DNA from 2 places in the Arthrobacter gengyunqii genome. Region 1 is predicted to be linked to the other one. Evidence: predicted binding sites of a transcription regulator. Region 1 holds the regulator's gene; the other holds the start of a gene.

The links. Region 1 encodes LexA, which represses DNA repair genes until DNA is damaged. Its sites were predicted from a motif close to TCGAACANNTGTTCGA; they were not measured.
Region 2: MUG94_RS16055 (HNH endonuclease signature motif containing protein) is a predicted target of LexA. The motif match lies at 1,364-1,379, and genes of this name have one in related genera.

Annotation. Positions count from the first base shown of each region.
Region 1 is NZ_CP095461.1:1,300,729-1,304,137, reverse strand. Features, by position in the region: gene MUG94_RS05915 (LysM peptidoglycan-binding domain-containing protein) at 1-201, opposite strand, end outside; gene lexA (transcriptional repressor LexA) at 728-1,471, shown strand; gene MUG94_RS17200 (hypothetical protein) at 1,852-1,986, shown strand; gene MUG94_RS05905 (ATP-dependent DNA helicase) at 2,055-3,409, opposite strand, start outside.
Region 2 is NZ_CP095461.1:3,460,544-3,463,952, reverse strand. Features, by position in the region: gene MUG94_RS16060 (Nramp family divalent metal transporter) at 1-1,262, opposite strand, end outside; gene MUG94_RS16055 (HNH endonuclease signature motif containing protein) at 1,563-3,170, shown strand; gene MUG94_RS16050 (PLD nuclease N-terminal domain-containing protein) at 3,167-3,409, opposite strand, start outside.

The DNA of each region.
Region 1 (3,409 bases):
CTTCACCGGCACCGGAGACTCTGCCTGCAGCGGAGAACCCGTCCGGGCAGCTGGGGCATTGGGGGCCGAAGCAGTGTCCTGGGTTGCACCGTGGACTGCGCTTTGCGCTGGAACACGCGCCTGGAGGAGCGTGCTTGAGTCGAGCGTGCTTGAGTCGAGCGATGAAGCTTTCTGGGCGGGCGGGACTGTTTGGGTTGTCATTGCAACACCTTTCCGGTTCGATGTCACGGGCAAATACCCGAAACGATGTTCGAACGATTGGAAGCTAATCGACCGACCCCGACCCTTACGAAGGACGGAGGTCGAAAGTATGTTCGATTCCTGCTGACCTATTTCTAGCACCTATTTACTAATAAAGTCGAGACTCGCTCGAACAAATGTTTGAAAACCCTGCTCCGCTCGATTAACGTTGAGGACAAGAGGGAGCCACTAAACGGTTCTGTCGGATCGACCCCCGGAGTCCAGGCATCGGAGCGGTTCAACAGGACCACTGAATCAGCTGCCTCTGACATAACCGCCGGAACGGCTTTCGCAGCCAGTACCGTCCCGGCATTCACCTGATCAGATGTTTACCGCCCAGCCCCGGCACCGCCGGGACCAGCTGACCCGAAGGGAACCCGACGTGGCCCGCAGGACTGCTTCCGAAGACAGCACCAACAAACCAGCTGCCGCAGGCACCCGTGCGCGTGCCAAGGGGCTTACTCCGAGGCAGAAGACCGTCCTGGAAATGATTCAGCGGTCCGTGAGCACCAACGGCTACCCGCCCACCATGCGCGAAATCGGTGACACCGTGGGATTGGCCAGCCTGTCCAGCGTGACCCACCAGCTCATGCAGCTGGAAAAGCTTGGCTACATCCGGCGTGATCCGAAGCGCCCGCGCGCCATGGAGATCCTCATTCCCCTGATGCTGCGCGACGGAACCTCCGGTGCCGGAGAAGGCGACTCGGGACGTCCCGGCTCCGGGACCGCCCGCAACCACGCGGCCGGCAACGGTCCAGCCGTCTCCGCGGCTGCGGGCGGCAGCACTGTCCGGCAGGACGAGGGAGCAGAGCCTGCCCCGGCACTGGCATCGGTAACCGAGCTTGCCACTTCCGTTGACACCGCCATGGTGCCCCTGGTTGGCCGCATCGCTGCCGGCGGTCCCATCCTCGCGGAACAGGTTGTCGAGGACATCATGCCGCTGCCCCGCCAGCTGGTGGGACACGGAGACCTCTTCATGCTGAAGGTCTCCGGCGACTCCATGGTGGATGCGGCCATCTGCGACGGCGACTGGGTGGTTGTCCGCCGCCAGCCTACGGCGGAGAACGGCGACATAGTGGCTGCCCTGCTCGACGACGAGGCTACGGTCAAAACCTTCCGCCAGCGTAACGGCCACACATGGCTGCTGCCCCAGAACACCCGGTACGAGCCGATCGTTGGCGATCACGCCGTGATCATGGGCAAGGTTGTTTCAGTCATGCGTTCGCTGTAGCGAAGGTCCGCCCGGCGGCGCAGGCCGGGTGGCAAAAGGCAGCCTGTACGCGTAGAACTTATCCTCGTTGTGCGGTCGCCTGGCGTTGGGACGGTTCCGGGGACCGTTGGGTGGACCGGCTGCGTCGCGGTGAGGAACTCCGGCGCCAGGAGACGACATGTGTCGATGGCTAGCCTATTCAGGTTCCCCCATCCGGTTGGATGACGTTCCCTACCCCTCCAGATGACGGTCGCAGGCACCGACGGAGACACGATCTCGGCGTTCCGCTACTCCAGCGAGGGCAAGTCGCGGTCCCTTTTCACCAGCAGGGACATTTCGCCCTCCAAGCCCTGTACCCGGCGAATGCGCTGCTCAATAAACTCTCGAACGACTCCCGGCTGGTGGTCTCCGAGCCCTGGGGGGACCTGCACGGCGCGTGGCAGGAAGTACCCGAAGCCCCCTGCGTGGTCGTCAACGGCGGCGAGCAGGAGCCGTACCCGTTGGCGCCGTCAGGTCCGGCCGCCGCGGCAATCTGAACCGACGGCGACTGGACCTCTGCGTTTTCCAGCCCACCCATTCGAGGCCTACGGGCAGGGTTGCGCCCCTACTTCCGCGAACGCTGCTTACCGTTCGAACGCTCTTCCTCCTCGGACTGTTCAGCGAGACGACCCAGCACCGAGAGAACCACTGTGCGGTCAGTGGTGGACCAGAACGGCGGCAGCGCGGCCCGCAGGAAACCGCCGTAGCGGGCTGTCGCCAGCCGGGAGTCCAGAACGGCAACCACCCCGCGGTCCCCCGCGGCACGGATGAGCCGCCCGGCACCCTGGGCCAGCCGAACGGCAGCATGGGTCGCAGCAACGGACATGAAGCCGTTGCCTCCGGCCTTGGCCACTGCGCGGGTGCGTGCCGTCATCAACGGATCGTCCGGGCGTGGAAACGGAATGCGGTCGATCAGCACAAGCCGGCAGGCGGCACCGGGAACGTCCACGCCCTGCCAGAGGGACATTGTGCCAAAGAGACAGGTGTCCGGTTCCTCGGAGAACTGCTTCACGAGGGAGGACATGGAGGACTCCCCCTGGCACAGGATCGGGAAGTCAACCCGGCTCCGCATGGCATCGGCGGCGTCTTCAGCGGCCCGGCGCGAGGAAAACAAGCCCAGTGCCCCGCCGTTTGATGCCTTGAGCAGCGCTTCAATCTCATCCAGCTGGGCTTCGGAGGTGCCGCGCTCCGGCTTGGGCAGGTCCTTCGCCACGTACAGGACGCCCTGGCGCGGATAGTCGAAGGGGCTTCCGACGTCGGTTCCAGTCCAGGACGGAGCACCGGGACCGAGCAGGCCCAAGGCACCGGCCACCGGGCCAAATTCGGAGCCGATGGCCAGGGTGGCCGAGGTCAGGACCACGGTGTGCCCGTCGAACAATCCCTCGCGAAGGCGTCCGGCCACCGACAGGGGGGCAACATTCAAGGTGGCCGGTGCGGTCTCGTCGGGCGGTGAAAAACCGCCCGACGGCGAGAAGGAGCTGGGGCGGGATGCCCAGATCACTTCGCCGGCCGACGGAGCGGAGATGAGCCGCTCGCAGATGGTGAGGACCGCCATGAGCCGGGAGCGTGCTGTCTGGCGTCCGCCGTCGGCCGTTTCTCCGGGTTCAGGCTTGGAGTCCGAGAGTGCCACACGGCAGGCCTCGCGAATGCGGCCCACCGCCTGTTCCTGCTCTTCGTTCAGCCCGCTGGCCAGCAGCCCGGATGGAACGCCCTCCAGGGACTGCTCGAAGGCGCGTGCCGCGGAGGCTAGCTCCTCCACGCTGGCGGAGGTGTGCTTGCGCGCAGCCGCGACGGCGGCTGTCACCACCGTGCCGGACAGCTGCCCGGTGACGGCACCGGTGACGCGGTCCTGCAGCTCGTGGGCTTCGTCGATCACCACCACGTCATAGTCCGGCAGCACCGCCAGTCCTTCGAAGGCGG
Region 2 (3,409 bases), 1.5 Mb from region 1:
ACCACCACTCCCAGTGCGGTGGTCCACCAGCGGTTGGTGTGTACGCCCATCAGCTCCCGCCGCGAGGTCAGCCACACGAGCGGGATCAGGGCAAACGGAATGCCGAAGGACAGGATGACCTGGCTCAGGATGAGCGCCCAGGTGGGGTCGACGCCGGCCGCCAGGATCAACAGGGCCGGAATCAGCGTAATCAGGCGACGCAGCAGCATCGGCATCCGGACCTTCAGCAGCCCCTGCATGATTTCGGCACCCGCGTAGGCACCCACGGAGGTTGACGCCAGGCCCGATGCCAGCAGGCCGACGGCAAAGAGGGTGGCGACGGCGCCGCCAAGGGACGCGGCGATTGCGGCGTGCGCGCCTTCCAAGGTGTCCGTTCCGGCGACGCCTTGGAGGGAGCTGGCGGCCAGGAGCAGGATCGCCAGGTTTACGGTTCCGGCTACGGCCAGTGCAATGGTGACGTCCCAGCGGGTGGCGCGGATCAGCCGGGGGGTTGTCAGGGAAGCGGTGCGGGTCGGGAACCGGTCCCGGGTCAGTGCTGAATGCGCATAAATGGCGTGCGGCATGACAGTGGCACCCAGGATCGAGGCCGCGAGCAGCACGGATTCGCTTCCCTCGAAGCGGGGGATGAGGCCGTCTGCCACGGCTCCGGCGTCGGGCGGTGAAATGACGATGCCCGCCGTGAAGCCGACGGCGATAACTGCCATCATGGACACGATCACGTATTCAAACGTGCGGTGGCGTCCGCTGCCCTGAAGGCCCAGGACGGCCATGGAAATGACCCCGGTAATGACGCCTCCAAGGAGCAGGGGAAGGTCGAACAACAGCCACAGAGCGACGGCGCCGCCGATCACCTCGGCCACGTCGGTGGCCATGGCTACGAGTTCGGCCTGGAGCCAGTAGAGGCGGCGTCCGGTTTTGCGGCCCAGGCGTTCTCCCAGCAGCTCGGGCAGGGACTTGCCGGTGACCAGGCCAAGTTTCGCGGAGAGGTATTGGATGAGCCACGCCATGATGTTGGCTCCGACCACAACCCACACCAGCAGGTAGCCGAACCGGGCTCCTGCCGTCATGTTGCTGGCCACGTTTCCCGGGTCCAGATAGGCGACTCCCGCAACCAGTGCCGGCCCCAGCATCCAGATCAGGCGTTTGGGGGAGGGGGGTGTCGTGGACGGAGGAACGGGCGCGTTGGAATGAGGAGCGGGCGCGTTGGAAGGCGCGCCGTTTGCCGGCTGGTCGGTCCTCAGGAGGGCGGTCTTGCGGCTCATGACAGCAACCTAGCATGAAAGTTCGGTGTCCCGAAGATTGGGCGGCGGGGACGGCGAACTTACAGCGAATTCATGCCCGGTGAGTCGGTTCCCCGGCTGCGCGGAACAGATGTCCGGAGCACTGGGTTGGGGTGGAGGTGGGCTGACGGGGCGCAGCTATCAGTGGTGCAGGTGTCCCTGAGGCGTGCAAGTAGTTCCGGTAAAAAGTCGGGTATTTCGAGGGCCCGGGAGGGCCTGTTTTGAGGCTTTTGGGGCTGTTTTCGGGACGGAAATGTCAGTGCCGGGTGAAAGCCTGAAGACATGGATCAGAACGGATCTTCTCGGCTCGGAGGCACTGGTGATTTCACCGGTGCCGGACAGGCTGCTGGCGCGAGCCTGTCGGTTTACGAGGCTGAGTCAGGTACTGCCGGGAGCCCTCGTGCCCAGTACGATCCCGCGCAGGTCTCCCACCCCGGCCCCACCTACCGTGAGGGGTTCACTGGGTCCCTGGCCCTGCAGTCGGCTGAGTCCCTGACCCAGGACGAAGCCGGGGCTGTGTTGTCACGGTTGGATTCCCTGATGCGGTGGGCTCAAGCTCAGCAAGCGAAAGTCCTGCACCGGATGGAGACCGTCTTCCGCGACGATCTACTCCAAGACATCGGTAGGGAAGATCCGGGGCTGACGTTCAGTCTTGCTGCGGAGGAAGCTGCCGCGATCCTGCATCTGCCCACCAACACCGCGAAGATGCTGATGAGCGACGCCGGACAGTTGTGTTCCACCCACACGACAACCCTGGCTGGTTTGGAAGAAGGCACCCTCAGTTACGGGCATGTCCAAACCGTGCTGGATCAGTCCCAGAACGTCCCCGAGGCTGAGCTGGCGAGCTTTGAAAAGGATCTGCTGGAAATGGCGGCGGCGGGACAGACGCCGTCCAAGTTCCGGGTGAAGGCCCGCCGGATGCGGGAAAAGACATATCCGGAGACCATTAGCGTCCGGCACAAGACGGCGTTTGAGCAGCGCCGGGTCTGTTTGGCACCGGACGAGGACGGGATGTCCTGGTTGTCGGCCTTGTTGCCGGCAGTCCGTGCCCAGTTGATCTACACGCAGCTGACCACAGCTGCGCGGGGTGAACAGGCGGCCGGGGACCCGCGGCTTGTGGATGCGTTGCGGGCGGACATTCTGGCGGACCTCCTCGAGGGCGAGGATGCGGTTGGCGATACGGGTGGCGATGAAGGTGGGGACGTCCACGATAACCGCGTTGATGATGGCCTGGACAACCACCCGATCATGGATACCCGGGACAACGGCGGCACCAAGGACGCCAAGGCTCGGGCGCGGGCACGCACCGAAATCCTGGTCCTCATCAACGCCGAAACCCTCTTCGGAGCTGACGAACAACCGGCGGAACTGCACGGGTACGGGCCCATCAGCCCTGAAACCGCCCGCAGGCTCGCCCGGCAGGCAGCCCACTGGACACCGGTGGAACGTCACCCGGGCACCGACGAGATTTTGCGGGTCGGCCGGCGAAGAAAGGTTCCTGCCGGGTTGCAGCGCTGGCTTCGTGCCCGCGACGGAACCTGCCGGTTCCCGGGATGCCGGACCAACGCCGTGATCTCCGAGCTCGACCACACCAAACCCTGGTCCCACGGCGGAACCACCGACCACGACAACCTCGAACACCTCTGCCGGCGGCACCACATGTTCAAAACCCGGGGGTTCTGGAAAGCACGGCAACACCGTCCGGGGATTATCGAGTGGACCTCACCGGGAGGCCGAACCTACCGCACCGACCCACACCTCGCGCTGGCGCCTGACCACGGAACGGTGCCGGGGAAATCAGCGGGGAGACCTGGTGCTGTGTTCGTTTCGTACGGCGGGACAGTGAGCGAGAATCCCAACGACTACGGGGATGATCCGCCGCCCTTCTAGCGCTCGTGGACGTCCAACAGGACAACAGGTTCTTCGGGTGCATCAGGTACATCGGGTGTGCCAGCCGCATCCGGCGTGTCAGCTACATCGGGTGTGTCAGGCGTGGGAGGGTTTTCGCCGTAGTCAGTTGGAAAGGCAAGCGTCCTCCGATGTGAAGCCGCGAACCAGAGGATGGACCCTGCCACCGGAAGCAGGACGACAACCAGCATCCAGGCACGGCGCGCCGAGCGGGAAACCCA